3 regions of the Nocardioides lacus genome follow, and region 3 is predicted to be linked to each of the others. Evidence: riboswitches for the same ligand, from Rfam matches in the RefSeq annotation. Region 3 holds a riboswitch; each other region holds the start of a gene.
The links. Region 3 has a riboswitch for cyclic di-AMP ahead of P5P86_RS08220 (C40 family peptidase). Riboswitches for the same ligand answer to the same signal wherever they lie in the genome.
Positions count from the first base shown of each region.

Region 1: linked by a shared signal. The riboswitch ahead of P5P86_RS06595 (C40 family peptidase) and the one ahead of P5P86_RS08220 (C40 family peptidase) in region 3 are both predicted to bind cyclic di-AMP.
Region 2: linked by a shared signal. The riboswitch ahead of P5P86_RS13740 (transglycosylase family protein) and the one ahead of P5P86_RS08220 (C40 family peptidase) in region 3 are both predicted to bind cyclic di-AMP.

Region 1 is NZ_CP123620.1:1,407,514-1,415,187, forward strand. Features, by position in the region: gene P5P86_RS06575 (hypothetical protein) at 1-267, shown strand, start outside; gene P5P86_RS06580 (response regulator transcription factor) at 312-1,007, shown strand; gene P5P86_RS06585 (sensor histidine kinase) at 1,000-2,217, shown strand; gene P5P86_RS06590 (HAD-IIA family hydrolase) at 2,247-3,050, shown strand; cyclic di-AMP (ydaO/yuaA leader) riboswitch at 3,244-3,434, shown strand; gene P5P86_RS06595 (C40 family peptidase) at 3,441-4,088, shown strand; gene P5P86_RS06600 (PilZ domain-containing protein) at 4,117-4,731, opposite strand; gene P5P86_RS06605 (HNH endonuclease signature motif containing protein) at 4,887-6,116, opposite strand; gene P5P86_RS06610 (hypothetical protein) at 6,535-7,161, shown strand; gene P5P86_RS06615 (TadA family conjugal transfer-associated ATPase) at 7,068-7,674, shown strand, end outside.
Region 2 is NZ_CP123620.1:2,905,914-2,913,587, reverse strand. Features, by position in the region: gene speB (agmatinase) at 1-935, shown strand, start outside; gene P5P86_RS13770 (flavin monoamine oxidase family protein) at 932-2,302, shown strand; gene P5P86_RS13765 (DUF2269 family protein) at 2,389-2,829, shown strand; gene P5P86_RS13760 (LapA family protein) at 2,955-3,452, shown strand; gene P5P86_RS13755 (hypothetical protein) at 3,457-3,630, shown strand; gene P5P86_RS13750 (OsmC family peroxiredoxin) at 3,789-4,232, shown strand; gene P5P86_RS13745 (alpha/beta hydrolase) at 4,279-5,037, shown strand; cyclic di-AMP (ydaO/yuaA leader) riboswitch at 5,124-5,268, shown strand; gene P5P86_RS13740 (transglycosylase family protein) at 5,269-5,607, shown strand; gene P5P86_RS13735 (SDR family NAD(P)-dependent oxidoreductase) at 5,692-6,459, shown strand; gene P5P86_RS13730 (MFS transporter) at 6,484-7,674, opposite strand, start outside.
Region 3 is NZ_CP123620.1:1,743,770-1,751,443, reverse strand. Features, by position in the region: gene P5P86_RS08245 (response regulator transcription factor) at 1-190, shown strand, start outside; gene P5P86_RS08240 (Flp family type IVb pilin) at 344-565, shown strand; gene P5P86_RS08235 (Flp family type IVb pilin) at 570-794, shown strand; gene P5P86_RS08230 (M48 family metallopeptidase) at 807-2,030, opposite strand; gene P5P86_RS08225 (hypothetical protein) at 2,027-3,277, opposite strand; gene P5P86_RS08220 (C40 family peptidase) at 3,331-4,317, opposite strand; cyclic di-AMP (ydaO/yuaA leader) riboswitch at 4,331-4,504, opposite strand; gene P5P86_RS08215 (hypothetical protein) at 4,673-4,879, opposite strand; gene P5P86_RS08210 (NYN domain-containing protein) at 4,963-6,267, opposite strand; gene P5P86_RS08205 (DEDD exonuclease domain-containing protein) at 6,341-7,674, shown strand, end outside.

The DNA.
Region 1 (7,674 bases), 340 kb from region 3:
GTGACCCGCGAGGTGGAGGCGCGCGACCTGCTCGGCGCCCTCACCGCGAGCGACGCCGGCGTCGATCCCTGGCAGCTGCCCACCAGCGGACCCGACGTGGAGCGCGCGGTGGTGCGGGTGGCCTATCTGGGCTACCCGTTCCTCGGCTCCGGCTCGCTGCTGGAGCGGGTCCTGCTGCCGGTCGTGCCGGTGATGGTCATCGCCGCGGCGGTGCTGATCGCGGCCGGACGGACCAGGCGCCGGCGCACACCGCGCCGGGCCGCGTGAGGACTTATCCTGCCGGGTCGAGCCGTGACCTCTATCCTTCTCCCGTGGTTCATCGTGTGCTGGTCGTCGAGGACGAGGAGGACATCGCCTTCCCCCTCGTGCGCACCCTCGAGCGCGAGGGCTACGACGTCAGCTGGGTCCAGACCGGCGCCGCTGCGCTCGAGGCGCTCGACGGACGCACCGAGATCACGCCCGACGTGGTCATCCTCGATCTCGGGCTGGGCGACATGGACGGTCTGGACGTGTGCCGGGAGGCTCGCTCGGCCGGGTACGACGGCGGCATCATGATCGTCACGGCCCGGGCCGGTGAGCTGGACCGGGTGGTCGGGCTCGACTACGGCGCTGACGACTACCTCGCCAAGCCGTTCGGACTGGCCGAGCTGCAGGCCCGGGTGCGCGCGCTGCTGCGCCGTACCGGTGTCCGAGCGGTCCCCGGCGCCGAGGGCGGGCTGCGGATCGACGTCGCCGCCCACCGGGTCTATGTCGACGACCGGGAGGTGCCGCTGACCGGCAAGGAGTTCGAGGTGCTGGCCGTGCTGGCCCACGCTCGGGACAAGGTCGTCCCCCGCGAGCGGCTGATGGCCGAGGTCTGGGACGAGAACTGGTTCGGCTCGACCAAGACGCTCGACGTCACGATCGGGCGGTTGCGCAGCAAGCTGGAGTCGGCCGGTGTGGCCGACCGGGTGGTCGCCGTCCGCGGCGTGGGGTTCCGCCTCGAGGGCAGCCCCTCGGATGCTTAGAAGGCTCGTCCTTCTCCTTCTCGCCCTGGTCCTCGTCCTGGTGCCGGCTGGCTACCTGCTGCGCACCTGGTCGGTGGAACGCTCGGTGCGCTCCCACGATGGCGAGGCGGGGCATCGAGACGTGCTGGTGCTCGCCGCACTCCTCGACCAGCGGCTCTCCTCGGGCGGGATCGTCGACCCGTCCCTGTTGCGGCCCATCGCCGGACCCGATGTGGCGATCCGCTACCACCCGGCTACCGGCCCCGACGTCGAGGTCCGTGGGTCGGGCTACACCGGCTCCCTGGACACGGACCCCGGCAGTGCCGACGTGTGGTCGGCGGCCCGCACCGCCGACGGCGGGTACGTGCTGCTCAGCGAGGATGCCGGGGTCGTCCGTGCCACCGCGTGGCAGAGCCGGTCGGACCTGGTGCTCCTGCTGCTGATGACGGTGGTGGTGGCGACGTTGGTGGGTCTGCTCCTCGCCGGGTGGTACACCCGGCCGTTCCGTCGACTGGCAAGGGCGGCCTCGTCGCTCCGCAGGGGCCGGTTCGAGCTCGACCTGCCGCGGCGCGGTGCTCCCGAGGTGCGCGCGCTAGCCGAAGCGCTCGATGCCAGTGCGCAGCAGCTGCAGGACCGGTTGGCCGGGGAGGACGAGTTCGCCCGCCGAGCCTCGCACGCGCTGCGCACGCCGCTGACCGGACTGCGCTGGGAGCTGGAGGAGGCGGCGGTCCGCGACGACCTGCCCGAGCATGTCGCCACCGCGCTGGCCCGCTCGTTGCGACGGGTGGACCAGCTCGACGAGGTCACCGGCGAGCTGATCGCGGCGGCGCGAGGCCGCGCGTTGGTGGCGGGGGCCACCCTTCCCCTCGAGGCGCTCGCCGGTCAGGTCGCCCAGCGTTGGGCCGACGAGCTCGACGCACACGGCCGGGAGCTGACAGCGCAGATCGAGGGCGGCGCCGCGACGACGTACACGCCCGGTCCGGTGGAGCAGATCCTCGAGCTGCTCCTGGTCGACGTGGTCCACCGCAGCAGGGGCGCCGTCCGGATCGGCTTCGCCGTGGGCACCGAGGCGCACCTGCGCATCACCGTGCGGGCAGCGTCCGCCCGATCGGAGCGCAGGACGGGCGGCGCGCCGATGGCACGGGCCCGGGCCGTCGCAACCGCCCTGGGCGGCCGGCTCGAGGGCGAGTACGCCGCCGACGGCGTGGAGATCGTGCTCCCCAGGCGCTGAACCGGCCCTTGATGCGACAGGATGGGGACATGACGAGTGGTACCCACCGGCCGATCGAGACCTGGCTGACCGACATGGACGGGGTGCTCGTCCACGAGGAGGTGCCCCTGCCCGGGGCCGCCGACTTCATCGAGGCGCTCAAGGCCACCGGCCGCCGCTTCCTCGTCCTGACCAACAACTCGATCTTCACCCAGCGCGACCTGCGCGCCCGGCTGCTCGGAAGCGGCATCGACGTGCCCGAGGACGCGATCTGGACCTCGGCGCTGGCCACGGCGAAGTTCCTGGCCGACCAGCGCCCCGGTGGCTCGGCATACGTCGTCGGCGAGGCCGGCCTGACCACGGCGCTGCACGACGTGGGCTACGTGATGACCGACCGCAGGCCCGACTACGTGGTGCTGGGGGAGACCCGCACCTACTCCTTCGAGGCGATCACCCGCGCGATCCGGCTGATCGAGGGCGGCGCGCGCTTCATCGCGACGAATCCGGACCCGTCCGGGCCCTCGCAGCACGGCACCCTGCCGGCGACCGGCTCGGTGGCGGCGCTGATCTCGACCGCGACGGGGCGCACGCCGTACTTCGTGGGCAAGCCGAACCCGCTGATGATGCGCACCGCCCTGAACCGGATCGAGGCGCACTCCGAGACCACCGCGATGATCGGCGATCGGATGGACACCGACGTGATCAGCGGGCTCGAGGCCGGCCTGCGGACCTTCCTGGTGCTGACCGGTTCCACCCGAGCCGACCAGGTCGAGGGGTTCCCGTACCGACCGACCACCGTGGTCGACTCGGTCAAGGATCTGATCCCCCTGGTGCACCCGCCGAAAGCCGACTGAGACGGCGCGACCGAACCGGCTGTCGAGGCGGAACCGCGTGATTTGAATCGCATTCAAGTTGAGGATTCACGCTTAGCGTGTGACCTGCGTCACTGAATCAGCGGCACCCTGTTTGGATTTCCGCTGATTGGTATGCCTACCGTCTTGATCGTTTGCGCCAGCAAGCACCGGCCCCGGCACACGCCGAGTCCTGCCCCTTCCGGAGCCGGTTCCGTAAGACGATCACCCAGGGGCAGGAGCGGGGGACCCAACGTTCCACGCGGCGGCGCCGGACCACCGGCGTGCCGCTCGGGGTGAAGCCGGACGTCTCGCAGTTCCAGGACGTCGGCCGGGCACCTTCTCGCCCGAACCCGACAGCTCACCTCGCAGGCGTGGGAAGGACACCCACGCATGCCCAACTTCATTCGCACCACCATGGCCGCGACCGCCTGTGCCGGCCTTATCGCCCTTCCGGCCGTCGGCGCCCACGCCGTCGGCGCCCCGACCACCAGCCTGTCGAGTTTCACCCTGCCCGCCGCGGCCCCGGCGAGTGCACCGGCGAGTGCACCGGCGGACGGTGCCGCCACGGCCACCTCCAAGGCCGCGGTCGTCACCCCGAGCGCCAAGCCGCGCCTGACCAAGCACGAGCGCAAGCTGCGCATCGAGCACCGGCGGAAGGTCCGGCGCAACCACCGGGTGGGACGCGCGCTGCACGTCGCCGCCCGGCAGCAGGGCGACCCCTACCGCTGGGGTGCCACCGGCCCGACCTCTTTCGACTGCTCCGGTCTGATGCTCTACTCGTTCCGCGCGGTCGGACTGCACCTCCCGCGGACGGCGGCGGCTCAGTCCGGCGCGGTGCGCCACATCTCCCGTGCGCACATGCGGCGCGGCGACCTGGTGTTCTTCACCTCGGGTGGTCACGTCTACCACGTGGGCATCTTCGACGGCTGGAGCCACGGTCGCCGCATCATCATCCACGCGCCGTACTCCGGCGCCGACGTGCGCAAGGAAGCGATCTGGACCAACGGCTGGTTCCCCGGCACGCTGCGGCTCTCCTGAGCGCGCCCGCCGGCGGGTCCGGACGCTGTCAGCGCGAGAGCTGACGCGCCCGGATCTGCTCGGCGAAGACCGCCCGCCGCAGTGCCGAGCGGGTCCGCTCGTCGGGCGGGAGCGTGATCACCAGCTCGGTGATGTCGCGCTTGGGGGTGCTGCGGAAGAGGTCGCCGTCGAGGGCGAACTCGGCGCCGCCGAGGTTGAAGTGGGCCCGCAGGCTCGGCTCCTCGCCCTCCTCCGGCGTCGGCAGCGGCTGCGGCATCTGGCAGCGCAGGGCCGCCTCGCTCACGTCGAGCAGCGACGCCTCGAACTTCTCCTCGCCGTACTCCAGGATCAGCGGCAGCGCCACCGACACCCGCACGTGGGCGCGCCGGTTGGTCACCCGGACCTTGCTGATCGGCTCCGCGTGCCAGATCCGGACCTTGCCGTCGATGGCGCGCTCGGTGACCCGCACCGACTGTGCGTAGAGACCCACCGCCGAGGTCCACTGCACCTCGAACGGCCGGCCGATGTCCAGGTCGGTGTCGAGGGGAAGCCCGAACGGGCGGGCCAAGATCAACGCACCCTCGGTGATCCCCTCCACCCGGCTGGCGAACTCGCCGCTCTCGCCGCGCAGCAGGACCGGCTGGTTGACGTCGGGCGAGTGCATGCCCTTCTGATCGGCCGGGACCCGCGGTTCCGGAGCCGCCACCCGCGAAGGCGAGCTGGATATCCTGGGAGTCACTGCGACATCGTGCCAGGAGAACCACGCTTTCCGTGGCGGTACTGGCAATCGCGTGCACATTTCTGCCGGCTTAGGGCCGGTCACCGTCTCTGAACCGCCGAACGCCGGTGTTGGAAGCGGTATCGGCCGTCGGGGAGCCTGATCGTCGCGTAGGTGGGGTCGTGGGCGCGTCTGTGGTGGTGTCCGCAGAGGAGGGATCCGTGGGCGAGGTTGGTGTGGCCGCCGGTTGACCAGGGTTGGTCGTGGTGGGCGTCGCACCAGGGTGCGGGGACGGTGCAGCCTTCTGCACGGCAGTGTTTGTCTCGTAGGGCGAGGGCTTTGCGCTGGGTTGGGGTGAAGAGTCGTCGGGTGCGGCCCAGGTCGAGGGGTTCGGAGTTGCCGCCGAGGACGGCGGGGATGATGCCCGCGGTGCAGGCCAGGCGGCGGGTTTCGCCGGTGCTGATGGGGGTGCCGTCGTCGAGCCATGCGACACCGAGGTCGGCCTGTAGCTGGTCCAGGGTCATGGTGACGATGACGGTGGTGGCGTCGCCGCCGTGGGCGGGGAGTCGGGTGGGGTCGGTGTTCTCCAGGAGTTGGGCGAAGGCGTGGGCGAGGAGCCGGCTGCGGGGTTGGACTCTGCCGTCGGCTTCCAGGGCGGCGATGCGGGGTTGGGTGTAGGCCTGCAGGTAGGTCCGCAACCGATGACCCACGACCTCGGGCACGATGCCGTGGATCCTCGTCATGCCGTCGCCTTGGTCGGTGATCGACAACGTCGCTCTCGCTTGGGCCTGTTCCTCGAGCCGGTGGATCGCTGCGGCTTCGGCGGCTTCGGCAATGTCGGGGGCGATGACCTCTAACAGATGCGTGGTGAGGCGGCGTAGGTTCTTGGGCCGGTGCTCACTCGCGAGGTCGCACAGGGTGACCTCTGCCTGGGCGAGGACCTCGGCGGGTAGGTCGTCGGGCAGGTCGTCGAGTCCACGGAGGATGACGCGGGCGTGCTCGAGACTGAACCGACCCTGTGCGAGCCTTGCCCGGACCACCGGCCGACCCTCCAACTCCTGGGCGAGACGTAGCGTGGCGTGCGCGGCGGGACTCTCGACCCGGTGCTGGGCGATCAGCCAGGCTGCGACATCGCGGGCACCGACCTCGGCGGCCACATCGTCGGCGGAGGCGACCACGCGCAGGTACAGCTCCTCCAGCCGCGTCCGGGACCGCATCAGCGCGGCGAGCGCTTCCTTCTTCTCATTCGTTCCCAGGAAGACCGGGTTCGCGTCCGTGGCCTGGTCGAGGGCAGCAGCGATCGTGGCGAGTGTCGCCTGGATCTGATGCATGAGGACCACCACCGAGAGAGATCAGTTCGAACGCATGTTCGAAGCCTAGGTGGTCGGATGTGTGTGGTCAACCCTCTTTCAACAAACGCGTTCGGCGGAGATCTCGTCGTACTGGATCACGGCCATGGTGGCCCGACGCAACTGTGCTCAAGGCACTCAACCCGGCCAAGACACCGGGCCACGCTGGTACTGGCCCACGCTTTTCGTTTCCTCAGGCCAACCCGAAGCAACGGCCGCCTTCAAGGATCGAGGCGGACCGAAAGTGACCGCTCGACCCGCAGAAGGTGACGTCTCAACCCGTCGAAACTGACGCCTCGACGTGGGTTGTCCACAGTTGTCTGGACCAGGCCTGTCCAGGCAGCACACCGCGACGTACGGTGCTGCGACTGGAGTCCTCACTCGGGAACGGAGTCCGGCCATGGAGTCGACATCTTTTGTCGAGAGCGTCAGGCCTGTCGACGGACAGGTCGTCGAGCTGCTCGACGCGCAACTGCGCGCGGCCGTCCGGCAGGAGGCGGTCGATCCGCAGCGCGACCTCGGGGTCGTGCGCCGCCTGGCCGAGGCGGTGGTGCGTGCGCACGACGAGCGGTCGCTGACGGGGGCGGTCCAGCCGGTCGGCGATCCGGCCGCCGTGGTGGCCGAGCTGGTCGCGCGGCTGTCCGGGTTCGGGCCGTTGCAGCCCTATCTCGACGATGCGGAGGTCGAAGAGGTCTGGATCAACGATCCTTCGCGGGTGTTCGTGGCGCGGCGGGGGCGCCACGAGCTGACCAACCTGGTCCTGGATCCGCAGCAGGTCACCGATCTGGTGGAGCGGATGCTGAAGGCGTCAGGCCGGCATCTCGACCGCTCGACGCCGTTCGTCGACGCGACGATGCCGGGCGGCATCGCTTGCACGTGGTGCTGGACGGCATCTCGCGTGGCTTCGCGGCGGTCAACATCCGCAAGTTCTCGATGCGCGCCGCGCGGCTGGCGGACCTGGTCGCGCTCGGCAGCCTCTCCGCCTCGGCTGCCGCCTTCCTGGAGGCCAGCGTGCGTGCGGGGCTGAACATCCTGCTCGCCGGCGGGACCCAGGCAGGCAAGACGACCCTGCTCAACTGCCTGGCAGCCGCGATCCCCGGCGGGGACCGGGTGATCAGTGCGGAGGAGGTCTGGGAGTTGCGCTTCCCGCACCCGGACTGGGTGGCGTTGCAGACCCGGCAAGCCGGGCTCGAGGGCACCGGCGAGGTGCGACTGCGCGACCTGGTCAAGGAGACGCTGCGGATGCGGCCGAGCAGGATCATCGTGGGTGAGGTCAGGGCCGAGGAGTGCCTCGACCTGCTCCTCGCGCTCAACAGCGGCATCCCCGGCATGTGCACGCTGCATGCCAACAGCGGTCGCGAGGCGCTGGTCAAGATGTGCACACTGCCGCTGCTGGCGGGGGAGAACATCAGCCCCCGGTTCGTCATCCCGACCGTCGCGGCGAGCGTCGACCTGGTGGTCCACCTCGGGATGGACGCGCGCGGCGTGCGGCGGGTCAACGAGATCGTCGCCGTACCGGGGCGGGTGGAGAACGACGTCA
Region 2 (7,674 bases), 1.2 Mb from region 3:
ACGGTGGCGCCTCGCACCGCGCGGGCACCCGGTTCGGCCCGCAGTTCATCCGGCAGACCTGCTACCTGGCCCACGATGGCTCCCGGCCCTCGCTGGCAATGCGCGTCGACGCGCTGCAGGACCTGCGGGTGCTGGACGCCGGCGACGTCGAGATGTTCTCCGGCGACGCCGAGCGCTCGGTGCGCGACCTGCAGGAGGCGGTCCACGCCGTCACCAGCAACGGCGCCATCCCGCTGATCCTCGGCGGTGACCACACCATCGCGTGGCCCGATGCCGCTGGCGTGGCTCAGCACTACGGCCCGGGCCGGATCTCGATGATCCACTTCGATGCCCACGCCGACACCGGCGACATCGAGTTCGGCGCGCTGATCGGCCACGGTCAGCCGATGCGCCGCCTGATCGAGTCCGGCGCCCTGCGTGGCGACCGATTCCTGCAGATGGGTCTGCGCGGGTACTGGCCCGGTCCGGACACGCTGGACTGGATGGCGGAGCAGGGCATGAGGTCCTACGAGATGACCGAGATCGTGCATCGCGGCCTCGACGTCTGCCTGACGGAGGCCTTCGAGATCGCCACCGACGAGTGCGACGGCGTCTTCCTCTCGGTCGACATCGACGTCTGCGATCCCGGGCATGCTCCCGGCACCGGTACGCCGGAGCCCGGCGGCCTGACCGCCCGACAGCTTCTGGACTCGGTGCGCCGGATCGCCTACGAGCTGCCCGTCGTCGGCATCGACGTCGTCGAGGTCTCGCCGCCCTACGACCATGCCGACATCACCTCGTTCCTCGCCAACCGGGTGGTGCTGGAGGCACTCTCCGGCATCGCCCGGCGCAAGCGCGATCAGCGCGACGGCACCTGCTGGGACCCCGCCCTACCCCTTCTCGCCGAGCGGAACCCGCCTCGGCTCAGCCTTGCTACGAACGGAGAATCCCGATGACCAGCCCCCACCACACGCACGACGTGATCGTCGTCGGCGCCGGCGTGACCGGCCTGACCGCCGCCTATCGGCTGACCCAGGCCGGCAAGGACGTGCTCGTCCTGGAGGCGCGCGACCGGATCGGCGGCCGACTGCTCAACGAGGTGCACACCCAGGGTGCGGCCGGTGAGCACGAGGCCGAGTTCGAGGTCGGGGGCCAGTGGGTCTCCCCGGACCAGACCGCGCTGCTGGCGATGATCGACGAGTTCGGGCTGGAGACCTTCGCGCGCTACCGCGCGGGTGACTCCCTCTACGTCGACCGCCGCCGCGAGGCGCACCGGTTCACCGACGAGCTGCCGGTGTCCGAGGCGACCAACGCCGCGATCGAGCAGCTCACCAAGACCCTCGACGGTCTGGTCGCCGAGATGGATCCCGACCGGCCCTGGGAGCACCCCGACGCGGCGCACCTGGACAGCGTCTCCTTCAGCGCGTGGCTGCGGGAGCAGTGCGACGACGAGGAGGCGTGCGACAACGTGGCGCTCTACGTCGGCCCGGCGATGCTGACCAAGCCGTCGCACTCCTTCTCCGCGCTGCAGGCGATCCTGATGGCCGCCAGCGCCGGCTCCTTCAGCAACCTGGTCGACGCCGACTTCATCCTCGACCGGCGCGTCGCCGGGGGACTGGCGACGGTGCCCCGGACGCTGGCCGAGCGGCTCGGCGAGCGGATCCGGCTGGATGCGGACGTGACCCGCATCGACTGGCGCGAGGACGGTGCGGTGGTGCACGTCGGCGAGGAGACCTTCGCGGCCGCGCACGTGATCCTGGCCGTGCCGCCGACGGTCGTTCGCCGGATCCGGTTCGCCCCTGAGCTGCCGGCAGAGCACCGGATGGCGCGCGAGCACCAGTCCTTCGGGCTGGTGATCAAGGTCCAGATCGTCTACCCGACCCCGTTCTGGCGCGAGCAGGGCCTCAGCGGCACCGGCTTCGGGCCGTACGAGCCGATGCACGAGGTCTACGACAACACCCCCGAGGGCGAGGAGCGCGGGTTCCTGGTGGGCTTCGTGGCCGGGCTGAACGCGGACGAGGTCGGCCGGCTGAGCGCCCAGGAGCGGCGCGAGCGCATCCTGCGCTCGGCGGCGGCGTACTTCGGCGAGCAGGCACTCTCGCCGGTGGTCTTCCACGAGAGCGACTGGCAGCACCAGGAGCTGACCGGTGGCGCCTACGGCACCAGCTTCGACCTGGGCAGCCTGACCCGGTACGGCGCGAAGCTGCGCGAGCCGCTCGGTGCGCTCGACTTCGGCAGCAGCGACGTGGCGGGGCTGGGCTTCCAGCACGTCGACGGCGCGATCCGGGTCGGCGGTGAGATCGCCGCTCGGCTGCTCGCCTGACCGCCGGGCGTCCGTGGCCTGATCGCGGATCGACCGACCGGGGCCCGGTCGTCGACAGGTGCGAGGGCGGGCGTAGCCTCACCGTCATGTTCAAGGTGCTGCTCGCCCTCCACCTGCTCGCCGCTGTCTTCGCGGTCGGCCCCCTCGTCCATGCCGCCACCACCGCCTCGCGGGGTCTGCGGCAGCAGGACGCCGCCGTCATCAAGCAGACCTCGCGGATGGCGACGATCTACGCCTACGCCTCCGTGCTGGTGGTCATCTTCGGCTTCGGCCTGATGTCGATGGACTCGCCGTACCACCCGGGCAAGGTCGCCAGCTTCGGCGACGTTTGGATCTGGCTCTCGCTGCTGCTGTGGCTGGTCGCGGCGGCGCTGGCCCTGTTCGTCGTCGTCCCGACGCTGGACAAGGCCGCCGCCGACGTGGCGTCGGGGCCGTCGCTGGTCGGCAAGGTCGCCGCCGCGGGCGGCATCACGGGCATCCTGTTCGCCGTGATCATCTTCCTGATGGTGTACCAGCCCGGCTCCTGATCGACACCGCCCGCCAGGGCGTCGGGCCCGGGTGGGCGCCGTACGCGGTGCTGTGTGCCCGGGGGCCGGGCCACGGTTGTGACCCTCGCGCGGCGAACGGGGCCTCGGATGGGTACTGATCCCCTATGACCGACCTGCCGCAGCACTCCGGCGACCCCTATCCGAACGACCCCTACCCCGGCGACCCGGCCTCGACGGACCCGTCCGCGACGAACCCGCTGCGCCCCGATCCGGTGCAACCCGACCCGGCCACGGGCCCTTCGGGAACGGGAGCGCCCGGGACGATTCCCGGCGACACCCCGGCCGATACCGCACCGGGCCACGAGCCCCCGGCACGGCCCGACCCGCTGCGGTCCTCGCGCACCGGTCGCGCCTGGGTGTCGATCATCGCGCTGGGCGTCGTCCTCGTCCTGCTGATCGTCTTCATCGCCCAGAACACCCGCAGCGTGACGGTCTCGTTCCTCGGCTGGCAGGGCCGTACGCCGCTGGCGGTGGCGCTGCTGATCGCGACGGTGGCGGGTCTCTTCCTGGCCGGCGTCGCCGGAACGCTGCGGATCTGGCAGCTGCGCCGACGGGTCAAGCGTGAGGCCAGGCGCGATACCAAGCGGCGCCGGGCCGCGTGATCGCGTGTACGCCGACACCAAGCCCTGCCAGCTCTGCGGCGCGCCGGTCGACCTGCGTCCGCGCGAGGCGGGCGACCCCACCCGGGTGACCGAGGCCGACGGGACCCCCGACGAGCGGGTCTGCAGCAACGCCGAGTGCCCCTCGAACCGCGCCGCGGAGGACGCCCCGCTGCCCTGAGCGCGCCCTGGCCGCCCGCTGAGCGCGCCCTGGCCGTCGCCACGCCAGCGTCGGCCGGCTGGTGCAGCACGGCGGGTGTAGGAGGAGGGCGAATCAGGTACAGCGAGGTCGACGACCACCGCGGTGGCCCATCACCGCCATGACACGAAGGAGCCGCTATGCCCACGCGCACCGCACGCACCGCCTGGAACGGCACGCTCGAGAAGGGCTCGGGCCAGGTCGAGCTGACCAGCTCCGGCGTCGGGACCTATGACGTGTCCTTCCCCAAGCGCGCCGCCGAGGAGGCGGGCGGCGCCACCAGCCCCGAGGAGCTGATCGCCGCGGCCCACACCGCCTGTTACGCGATGCAGCTCAGCGCGGAGATCGCCCAGCGCGGCGGCACGCCCGAGGCCCTCGACGTCCAGGGGGACGTGTCGCTGGGCCCGGACCAGGCGGCCGGTGGCTTCAAGCTCACCGGGATCAAGCTCGCCGTACGCGGCGAGGTGGACGGCCTCGACGAGGCCGGCTTCCGGGAGGCGGCCGAGGCGGCCAAGGCCAACTGTCCGGTGAGCAAGGCGCTCACCGGTGTCGACATCACCCTCGACGCCGCGCTCGAGAGCTGAGCGTCGCGGGTACGGCGGAGGGTCGCGGCGTGACAGATTGGGCCCCATGAGCGCCGATCCCGCGATCCTCACCGAGCCCGGCCCCCAGCCCGACGCCGAGGCCTCCTACGGCCCCGAACCCGACCAGGTGGCGGACCTCTGGCGCGCGGACCGCGACCACGCGGGACCCGGCGATCGAGGCGACAGGCCGCTGCTGGTGATGCTGCACGGCGGCTTCTGGCGTCCGGCCACCGACCGCATGCACACCCGCCGGCTCGGCGCCGCGCTGCGCGCGGCCGGCTGGTCGGTCGTGGTGCCGGAGTACCGGCGCGTCCCGGGCGACCCCGACACCACGACCGCCGACGTCCGGGCCGCGCTGGCAGCCCTCCCCGAGCTGATCGGGCATCGCCCGAGCGGCGTCGTCGTCCTCGGCCACTCCGCCGGCGGCCACCTGGCGCTCTGGTCGGCCGCCGCGGCTCCGGCCAGGGACCTGGTGCTCACCGTCGCCCTGGCTCCGGTCGCCGACCTGGTCCTCGCCCACCGGCACAACCTCGGCAGCGGAGCCGTGACGGCGTTCCTCGGCACCCCGCCCGAGCTGCGGGCCGACCTGGACCCGGTGCGCCTGGCGGCCCCGGCCACGCCGGTGGAGATCCTGCACGGCACGGCGGACGATGTCGTACCGCTGGCGCTCGGCAGCTCCTATGCCGGCGCTCACCCGGACACCCGCCTGCACGCGCTCGCGGACGCCGATCACTTCGATGTCATCGATCCGGGCTCGGCCGTCTTCCCCCGCCTGCTCGAGGTGCTCGGCCGGGCCGGAGTTTGACCTTGGCGGGAGCGATCTGCCTACCCTCGGTGCGTCCCGGGACCTCCGGGCCGACCGCCGCGTGACGCCGAGTCCTGTCCCGCGCGGCGGTGACACCGACCTGTTCGGGCAGGAGCGGGGGACCCAGGAACCGCGGGTCTGACGACCCTTGGGGTGAAGCCGTGCACGCGCGGCCGGGCATCTTGCGCCCGAACCCGACAGCTAACTCCGCAGGCGCGCAGGAGATCACCCATGCGCATGCGCACCCTCGTATCAGCGGCTGCCCTGACGGCGGCCTCGCTCGTCCCGGTCGTGGCCACGGCCGCTCCCAGCTCGGCCGTCACGGCCCACACCTGGCAGCGGCTCGCCGAGTGCGAGTCCAGCGGCCGCTGGCACGTCAACACCGGCAACGGCTACTACGGCGGCCTGCAGATCAGCGCCGGCACCTGGCGCGCCTACGGCGGCCGTCATTTCGCCTCGCTGCCCCACCGTGCCAGCAAGCACCAGCAGATCAAGGTCGCCAACCGGATCAAGGCGCATCAGGGCTGGGGCGCCTGGCCGGCGTGCTCGAGTCGCATCGGCGTGCGCTGAGGCTCACGTCGGTCGACCCGCCCGAAGTGGGCACTGGTCCCAGGGCGCGGTCGACCGACGACCGCCCGGCGAGAGGTGGAGGACATGCTGCTGGAGGGCAAGACAGTCGTCGTCACGGGCGGGAACAGCGGGATCGGTGAGGCCATCGTGCTGGCAGCCGCCGCCGAGGGCGCCAACCTCGTCATCGACTACGTCGCCCATCCGGAGGAGACCGAGTCGCTGATCAAGCGGGTCGAGGACGCCGGCGGCCGCGCGGTCGGGATCGAGGCGGATGTGTCCAGCTCGGGTGACCTGCACGCGATGGTCCAGAAGGCGGTCGACAGCTTCGGCCGCCTCGACGTGTTGGTGAACAACGCCGGCATCGAGACCCGAACAGGGCTGCTCGACACGAGCGAGGAGGACTTCGAGAAGGTCCTGGCGATCAACATGAAGAGCGCGTTCTTCGGCAGCCAGGCCGCCGCGAAGCAGTTCATCGCGCAGGGGGAGGGCGGCCTGATCCTCAACATCTCCTCGGTGCACGAGGAGTGGCCCATGCCCGGCAACATCGCCTACTGCGTGTCCAAGGGCGGGATCAGGATGCTCACCAGGACGGCCGGCGTCGAGCTGGGGGAGCACGGCATCCGGATGGTCAACGTGGCGCCCGGTGCGGTCAGCACGCCGATCAACGCCTCGACCGAGTCCGACCCGGAGAAGATGAAGCGGCTGGAGGCTGCGATCCCGCTCGGTCGGATGGCCGAGCCGCGCGAGATCGCCGACGTCGTCGTCTTCCTCGCCTCGGGCAAGGCCGCCTACATGACGGCGACGACGGTGACCATCGACGGCGGGATCATGCAGGGCAGCGTCGGTCTGTGACAGCCGGCCCGCGGTGCCGCGGCCTCAGGCGGCGGCCTCGGCCGACTCGTCCAGGAGGCGGTTGACCTGCTCGGTGGAGCGCTGCGCCCATCCGGTGCTCGCGAGGACACCGAGCAGCAGCACGACGACGCCGACCACGGTGACCAGCCACCACAGCGGATGGGTGTGGGCGGCGAAGGACGGCCCGAGGTTCGTCGCGGCCCCGACGCCGGTGAGGGTGCCGGCGAGGGCCACGCCGATCGCCGAGCCGGTCTGACGGCAGGTGGAGGCGACCCCGGCCGCCACGCCGGCCTGCGAGACCGGCATGCCCGAGACAGCGGTGTTGGTGATGGGGGCGTTGATGGCACCGAAGCCCAGCCCGAACAGGACGTAGCTCGTGCCGATCAGCCACCAGGAGGTGTCGGTGGTGAGGAACGTCAGGCTGATGCCGCTCAGCGCGAGCATCGTGCCCGCGAAGACGAGCGAGGGGCGGGTGCCGAACAGGGAGACCAACCGGCCGGAGGCGAGCGAGGCGACCAGCGTGGTCAGCGCGAGCGGCAGCATCCGCAGGCCGGCGTCGAAGGGGGAGAGCCCGCGCACCTGCTGCAGGTAGAGCGCATTGACGAAGAGGAAGGCGCCGTACGCCGCGAAGGCGATCAGGGCGGTGATCGTGGCCGAGGCGAACGGCACGCTGCGGAAGAACCGCAGGTCGAGGAACGGTTCGGCCACACGGCGCTCGACGAGGACCAGGCAGAGCGCGGCGAGCACGGCGACGGCGAGCAGCACCACGATCCGCGGTGACCCCCAGCCGGCCTGGGGCGCCTCGATCAGGGCGTAGACGAGGCTCGCCAGGAAGACGATCGCGAGCGTCTGGCCCACCCCGTCGATCCGGCGCGGCCGAGCGGCCCGCGACTCGGGCACGAAGAAGTGGCACAGGATCACCGCCGCCAGCGCGATCGGGACGTTGATCCAGAAGATGCCGCGCCAGCTCACGTGCTCGGTCAGCAGGCCGCCGACCAGCGGGCCGAACGCCATCGACACCCCCACCACGGCGCCCCAGACGCCCACGGCGCGAGCCCGCTCGCGGCGGTCGGTGAAGGTGTTCGTGATGATCGACATTGCCACGGGGTTGAGCATCGACCCGCCGATGCCCTGGAGGACGCGCGCGCCGACCAGTGTCTGCACGTTCGGCGCGAGGCTGCACAGCAGCGAGGCGAGACCGAAGACGGTCAGGCC
Region 3 (7,674 bases):
GGTCCTCCTCGCCGACGGACTGGGCGCGGCGGCGATCGGCGAGCGCCTCTACCTCTCGGAGTCCACCGCCAAGTCGCACATCGCCCGGATCTACCAGAAGCTCGGCGCCGCCAACCGGGCCCAGGCCCTCGTCACCGCCATGCGGATCGGGCTGCTCTCCAGCGTGAATCCCACCGGCTCCACGAGCTGACCCGGGACCACCCCGCTCCCCCGGATAGTCCGAACGGACTACGCCGGTCGGCACCATCACCCGATCCCCCGCGAGCCCTCCTCAGGTGACCATGGACACATCGGCGGGTGCGTTCGCCCCGCCCGGGGGAAAAGATCCTGAGGGGGACTCTTCATGCTGGAATATCTGCGCATCATGCTGGACGCGCGCCTGGCCAAGATGGACGAGCGCGGTGCGTCCGCCGTCGAGTACGGGCTCCTGATCGCCGGCGTCGCCGCACTGGTGGTGGGCATCGTGTTCGTCTTCGGTGACAAGCTGCACAGCGTCTTCCAGAACACCTGCAACTCGGTCAGCAACTCGGACTGCTCGAAGGCGACCAACACCACCGGCGGCTGACCGCATGACCCGGGCGAGCACGCCGACCGGCATCCGCCGGATAGCGATGACCGAGCAGCGACAGCGCACCGACCGCGGGGCCTCCGCGGCCGAGTACGCGCTGCTCGCCGCCGGCATCGCCGCCCTGATCGCCGGGATCGTGTTCCTGCTCGGCCCGCACGTGAGCGATCTGTTCGGCAACACCTGCGACAAGGTCGCGGGCGCTACGCACCAGGGCGCGTGCACGTGACGGCGGCGCCGCTCACCTGCCGCCCAGCACCCGCTTCGCGACGGCGATCCGCTGCAGTGCCGTCGGGTGTGACCCGAACAGGAACTGCGACCACGCCGGCGGCGTCGGGTCGGCCAGCGCGCTGATCGCCAGCCGGCGCTGCAGCGCGACGAACGAGCCCTCGTCCCCGGTGGTCTCCAGGGCGGCCACGTCGGCCCGGGTCTCGATCTGCCGGCTGATGGTGTTCTCCACCGGCAGCGCCAGCACCGAGGCCAGGGCGAAGAGCGCCAGCAGCAACGGCACCACGGCCGGGTCACGCAGCCGGGTCCCGCGACGGCCGAGGAGGAGGCCCAGCAGACCGACGCCGAGGAACGCCGCCGCCACCCCGAGCAGGGTCCCGCTCAGCACGTCGTCGTGGTGGGCGTGCCCGAGCTCGTGGGCCACGACCGAGAGCACCTCGCCTCGCGGCAGGTCGTGGATCAGGTTGTCGTAGAGCACCACCCGGCGGGTCGATCCGAAGCCGGTGACGTAGGCGTTGAGCTCGGTGGTCCGCTGCGAGGCGTCCACGACCAGGACGTCGTCGAGGTGGACGTGCTCCTTCGCCGCGAGCTGCATGATCTGGGTGCGCAGGTCGCCCTGGGGCAGTGACGTGAAGTCGCTGAAGAGCGGCTCCACCAGGACCGGGTAGACGAAGGAGCCGAGCAGCACCAGCGCGGCGATCACGACGCCGGCGATCGCGGGCCACGCCCGCTGCCAGCGTCGTGCGATGCCGAGCAGCACCACCACCGCGATCGCCGTGGCCACCACGGTGACGCCGGTCCCGATCCCCAGGTCGGAGAGGTACGACGCCCAGCTCTGCCGTGACAGCCCGTAGCGCAGTTGCTGGTGCTGCAGCGCGATGTCGAAGGGCAGGGTGACGATCCGGCCGAGGACCGTCACCAGCACCACCAGCACCGTGGTCCGCAGCCACCACGGGCCGCGCAGCCGCGCGTCCACGGCCCGTCCGAAGCGGGTGAAGCCCAGCAGGCAGGCGACCAGCACCGAGACGACCAGGCTGCTGCGGCCCAGCCAGCGCGCCGCGTGGGAGTACGCCGTGGCGCGCTCGATCTGCGCCGGGGTGAAGACGCTCTGGGCGCTGGGCGGGTGCAGCCGGCCGCCCGGGTAGGGGTGCCAGGGCACCAGCACGACGGCGAGCACGACGAAGGCCACCGCTCCCCCGGCTGCCATGGCGAGCGAGAGCCGCCGCACGGTGATCACCGGGCGAGCCCCTGCAGCTCCCGGCGCCACTGCGTGGTGAAGTCGGTGAGCCCGAAGCCGAACTGGCGGCGCATCGTCGCGTCCAGGCCGGCACCGCCGCGGACGTCGTCGTACAGGTGGACCAGGGCCTGCTCGCCGCCCAGCCGGGCCAGCAGCCGGCAGGCCAGCCAGGCCGCCTCGTACTCGGCGCCGAAGGACTCCGACTGGTCGTTGAACTCGGCCGAGCCCGGCAGGTGCGCCGGCGCACCGTCCGTGCGCACCTCGGCGATGATCTGGCGGGCGGTCGTGGACAGGGGCAGCGTGACGTCGCGCAGCGCGACGTAGTCGGCGAAGCCCTCCAGCAGCCACGGGGGGAGGGTCTGGTTGGTGGCCACGTCGGTCGCCGCATGCGTCGCCTCGTGACTGAGCACGATCTGCGCGCCCTGGGTGTTGAGGCCACCGATCACCTGCGGGTTCACCAGCACGTGCACGGGGCCGCTGGCGCTGCCGTCGACGCTGGCGGTCACCGCGGCGACGCCGTGGTAGGTGCCGCTCGCAGCACCCATCATGCGCTCCAGGCCGGCCTCGTCGGACGGCACCTCCAGGACCAGGTCGGGGTGTGGCCAGGGCAGCACCTTGCGTACCGCCGCGACGGCGCGGTCCGCCAGCGTGCCGTACCGCGCCGCGCGCCGCTGCGCGGCCACACCGCTGCCGGCGAGCACCACCGTCGCGTCCTCCGTACGCCGGACCTGCACGGGGCCGGCGAGCCACAACGGCAGCCGCCCCTCACCGGCACCGAAGCCTGTCACCTCGACACGGCCGCCGCCGTCGTCGCCGGCCGGGGCGAAGGTAGCGCTCACGTCCGTCGAGGCGGTCGAGGCGTCGACGCCGCCGAACCGCCAGGTGATCGCGACGTCGGCACTCCACGAGCCGTCGCGCGCCACCGCACCGTCCTGCGCGACGTAGCGTGCGGTGAAGTCCTGCACCCGCAGCGCCACCGCGTTGGCCACGGCCGTCCGAGCGGCCGTGCCCTGGACCTGGTCGGGCCGAGCGTCGCGCACCGCTCGCTGCAGGGCGTTCAACGCGGCCGCCGCCTCACCCGGTTGCTCGGCCGCCGGCCGGCCCGAACGGGCGGCTCCTGCGGGCACCACGTAGGTGTCCCGGCCGTGCAGCCGCCAGGCGAGCACGCCGAGGGCCACCGCCAGCACGACGACAGCCGCCACGACGACGCGGACCGCCACTCGCGAGGAGCGGCGGTCCGTGGTCATGGCGCCGAGTCAATCAGACCCGACCCAGGTGAGGTGGTCGGGGTTGGTGCGGGTCAGCCCGGGCGGACGGCGCCCACGTAGGGCATGGAGTACAGACCGGTGACCTTGACGCCCACGCTCGGGTTCTCGGCGTTCACGATCAGGCCGTTGCCGATGTACATGCCGACGTGGCTGATCGGGTGGTAGTAGAAGACCAGGTCGCCGGGCTGCAGGTCGGAGGCGGCGATGTGACGACCGGAGTTGTACTGCGCGGCCGAGGAGTGCGGCAGCGAGACGCCCGCGGCGCCCCAGGCGCGCATGGTCAGGCCGGAGCAGTCGAACGCGTTCGGCCCGGCCGCGCCGTAGACGTAGGCCTTGCCGACCTGCGCCATCGCGTAGGAGATCGCCGTGGCGGCGCTGCCCGTGGCAGCGATGTCGTCGGTCGAGACCCGCGTCGAATCGCGGGAGAGCAGTGCCTCGCGCTGCTTGGCCTGCAGGCCGTCGAGGACCTTCTTGGCCTCGGCCAGCTTGTCGTCGATCGTCGCCTTGGCCGCCTTGAGCTGGGCCTGGGTGGCGGTGACGTCGGCGGCGCGCTTCGCTGTCGCCTGCTGGCGCAGCTCGAGCGCCTGCACCTGGTGGGAGTAGTCGGTGAGCAGGCTGTCCTGGATGCCGTCGTAGGCGGACATGGTGGACAGCCCGGCAAGGAACGCCTTGGGGTCGTCGCTGACGACGACCTGGCCCACGGCGGACATGTTCGAGCCCTCGAACTGACGCATCACCGAGTCGCGGACCTGGTCGCGCACACCGCTGAGCGCCTTGTCCTGGCGCTTCTGGTCGGCCTGGAGGTCGGAGAGCTCGCTGCGCAGCTGCTTGAGCCGGACGTTCGCGGCGTCGTACTTCTCACCGGCGGCGTCAGCCTGCTGGTAGAGGTCGTCGACCTGTGCCTGGACGTCCTTGATGGAGGGGGTCGCGTGGGCGGAGGTCGAGGGCAGGATCCCCACGACTCCGGCGACGGCGAGCGTCGCGATACCAGCGATGAGGCGGTTCCGACCGTTCAGCACGAGCGGGCGTTCTCCCTTGTCTGTCGTACGCCTACCGGGTGAGCTGACGGATTCGGGCACGACATGCCCTACTCCCACTCCTCACGTCCACCTCGGACGTGCCTTGCGGGAGATTCACCCCAGATGACGGCCAGGCCGTCGATGGTTCCCCGGCTCGTGATCCACCCCGATGTGGCTCACGACTCAGCGCGGCACCCGCGCGGATCCGGTGTGATCCACTGCCTCGGGCACCAAGTGACCTAGACCTTAACCGAGGGCGGCACAGCCTTGCCAATCCCTCTCCACAGTGTGTCGATATCCAATCTGACCCACGCATCACTCCTGTCACATCCGTATCAGGAGCCCCACGCATCGGCTAGGCCGACTCGATCGCGGGACCCTCCACCGGGGAGACGAGCCGCAGCGGTGGCACCAGGCCACCGTCGGCGAGCACCTGCAACGCCCGCCTCTCCTCGTCCTCCATCGTCAGCTCGGGTGGCAGGCCCAGCAGCACCGTCACCACGCAGTCGTGACACTCCAGGCCTCGCACCACACAGGTGTCGCAATCGATCGTCGTGCTCATGTCGGCGACGTTCGCAGCCACCACCGACAGTTTTGGTACGGCGGTCGGCCGGTGTGTCGCAGCGATGCCGACCCCGGCCCCGGTCAGCGCAGCGCCTGCAGCAGCACCGGTGTCGGCACCGGCCGGCCGCCGCTGAGCGCGATGTCGCGCGCCACGGCCTGGTCGTCGCTCACCACCAGCACCACCCGCCCCGGGGGCTCGGCCGCTACCAGCTCACGGATCACGTCGTCGGCGATCACGCCGGCCGGGCTGAACACGACCCGCACGCCGCGCGGCGCGCCGGCCAGGTGACGGGCAGCGGCACCGGGCACGGCTGCGGCGTCGAAGACGACGGTCGTCTCGGCACCGGTACGCGCGACCAGCGGCGCCAGCGCCTGCATCAGCCGGATCCGCTGCGCGTCGAGCGCCGAGGCGGGCCAGGCCTGCTTGGTGACGTTGTAGCCGTCGATGACGAGCCTCGCCCGGGGCATCGCCAGGTAGCCCTCCAACTCGCCGAGGCTGGCGACCGTGCGACTGCGTCCGGCGGGCCCGGGCGGTGCCTCGGCGTACGTCGCCTCCACGCTCTCCCCCGGCGTGCCGCTGGCCTGAGGCAGGGCGAGCTCGCGGCGCAGTCCGGAGGCGGCGTCGATGATGGTGTCGAGCAGTAGCCGCGAGCGCAGCGTGGCCTCCTCGCGCTCGCTGCGCGCTGCCCGGCGCTCGTCGCCGGCTTCGGCCTCGAGCTGGGCGACACGCGCCCGCAGCTGGCGCAGCTCCCGGGCCTGGCCGGCGACCGTAGCCTCGGCCTCGGTCCGGGCGGCCTCCGCGACGGCGAGGGTCTCCTCGACCCCCGCGAGCGCCTCGCGCCCGCCGGCCCGCGCCTCGCCCAACCGGCGACGCAGCAGCAGGTTCTCCTGCCTGGCCGCCTCGAGGTCGGTACGGCGACGCTCGCGGGCCTCGCGCAGCTCCTGCTCGAGCTGGTCCACCCGGCGCTGCAGGCGGGTCACGTCCTGATCGGCGACCCGGGTCCGGGTCTGCAGCCCGCGCAGCGCCTCGTCGAGCTGCTCGGTCCAGCCGACCGGCCGCACCAGCCACGCGAACGCCGCCGCCTCGGCCGGGTCGGCACCGGAGGGCAACCGGTCCGCGGCGTAGCGCGGACGGGAGGAGCGCAGCTGCACCGCGAGCCGCTCGCGCAGCCCCTCCTCGGCGTCGGGCTCCGCCTCGAGCGCGGCGGTGATCGCCGTACCTCCGGCCCGCGCCCGGCGCGCGGGCGCGAACGCCGCGATCCGTCGCAGGGTGGCGGGCAGCTCGGGGACCTGCGGGAGCACCTCGGCGCTGAGCGCGACGATCCGCGTCCGCACCGGCTCGGGGAGCTCGGCGACGGAGGGCACCGGGCCCGGGGCTGTGGTCACGAAGTGAAGGATAGGTGCGCCGACACAGCGCGCCGCCCCGGAACTGTCGGTGCTCGGTCCTACGGTCACGGACATGAGCAGCACCGCAGCAGCGACAGCGCGATCGCGTTGGGAGTCCCAGCGCAGCTTCGACGAGCTGGGGCGCCAGCTGCGCGACGTGACGTTCTGCGTGGTCGACCTGGAGACCACCGGCGGCTCGGCCGAGGCCGGGTCGATGATCACCGAGATCGGCGCGGTCAAGGTCCGTGCCGGCGAGATCCTGGGCGAGTTCCAGACACTGGTCAACCCGCACAGCGCGATCCCGCCGTTCATCGCGGTGCTCACCGGCATCAGCGACACCATGGTGGCCGATGCGCCAGGGATCGAGTCGGCGCTGCCGGCGTTCCTGGAGTTCGCCGCGGGGTGCGTGCTGGTGGCTCACAACGCACCCTTCGACGTCGGCTTCCTCAAGCACTTCGCCGCCCGCCAGCAGCGGCCCTGGCCGGCCTTCGAGGTGGTCGACACCGCGAAGCTGGCGCGCCGGGTGATCACCCGCGACGACGCGCCCAACTGCAAGCTGTCCTCGCTCGCGCAGGTCTTCCGCTCCGGCACCACGCCGAACCACCGCGCGCTCTCCGACGCGCGCGCGACCGTCGACGTGCTGCACGGCCTGATGGAGCGGCTCGGCGGCCTCGGGGTGCACACCCTGGAGGAGCTCCAGACGTTCTCCGCACGGGTCTCCACCGCGCAGCGCAAGAAGCGCCACCTCGCCGAGTCGCTGCCGCACGCACCAGGGGTCTACCTGTTCCGCGACGACCGCGAGCGGGTCCTCTACGTCGGCACCAGCCGCGATCTGCGCACTCGGGTGCGCTCCTACTTCACCGCCTCCGAGACCCGCTCCCGGATCGGCGAGATGGTCGGCCTGGCCGCCACCGTCACCGGGATCGAGTGCGCCACCACCTTGGAGGCACAGATCCGCGAGCTGCGACTCATCGCCGAGCACAAGCCGCGCTACAACCGACGCTCGCGCTTCCCGGAGAGGATGCACTTCGTCAAGCTCACCCGGGAGCCGTGGCCGCGGCTGTCCCTGGTCAAGCGCGTGCTCGACGACGAGGCCGACTACCTGGGGCCCTTCTCGTCGAAGAAGGTCGCCGAGAAGGCGCTCCAGGCGCTGCACGACACCTTCCCGGTCCGCCAGTGCTCGGACCGGCTGGCGCGCAGGGCGTCGAAGTCCCCCTGCGTGCTCGCCGAGATGGGGCGTTGCCTCTCCCCCTGCGACGGCAGCGCCGACGAGGAGGCCTACGCCGCGGTGGTCAGGCAGCTGCGCGACACCCTGCTGCGCCGACCCGACGAGGTGATCACCTCGATCAGTGAGCGGATGCAGGCACTGGCGGCAGCGGAGCGGTTCGAGGAGGCCGGGGTGCACCG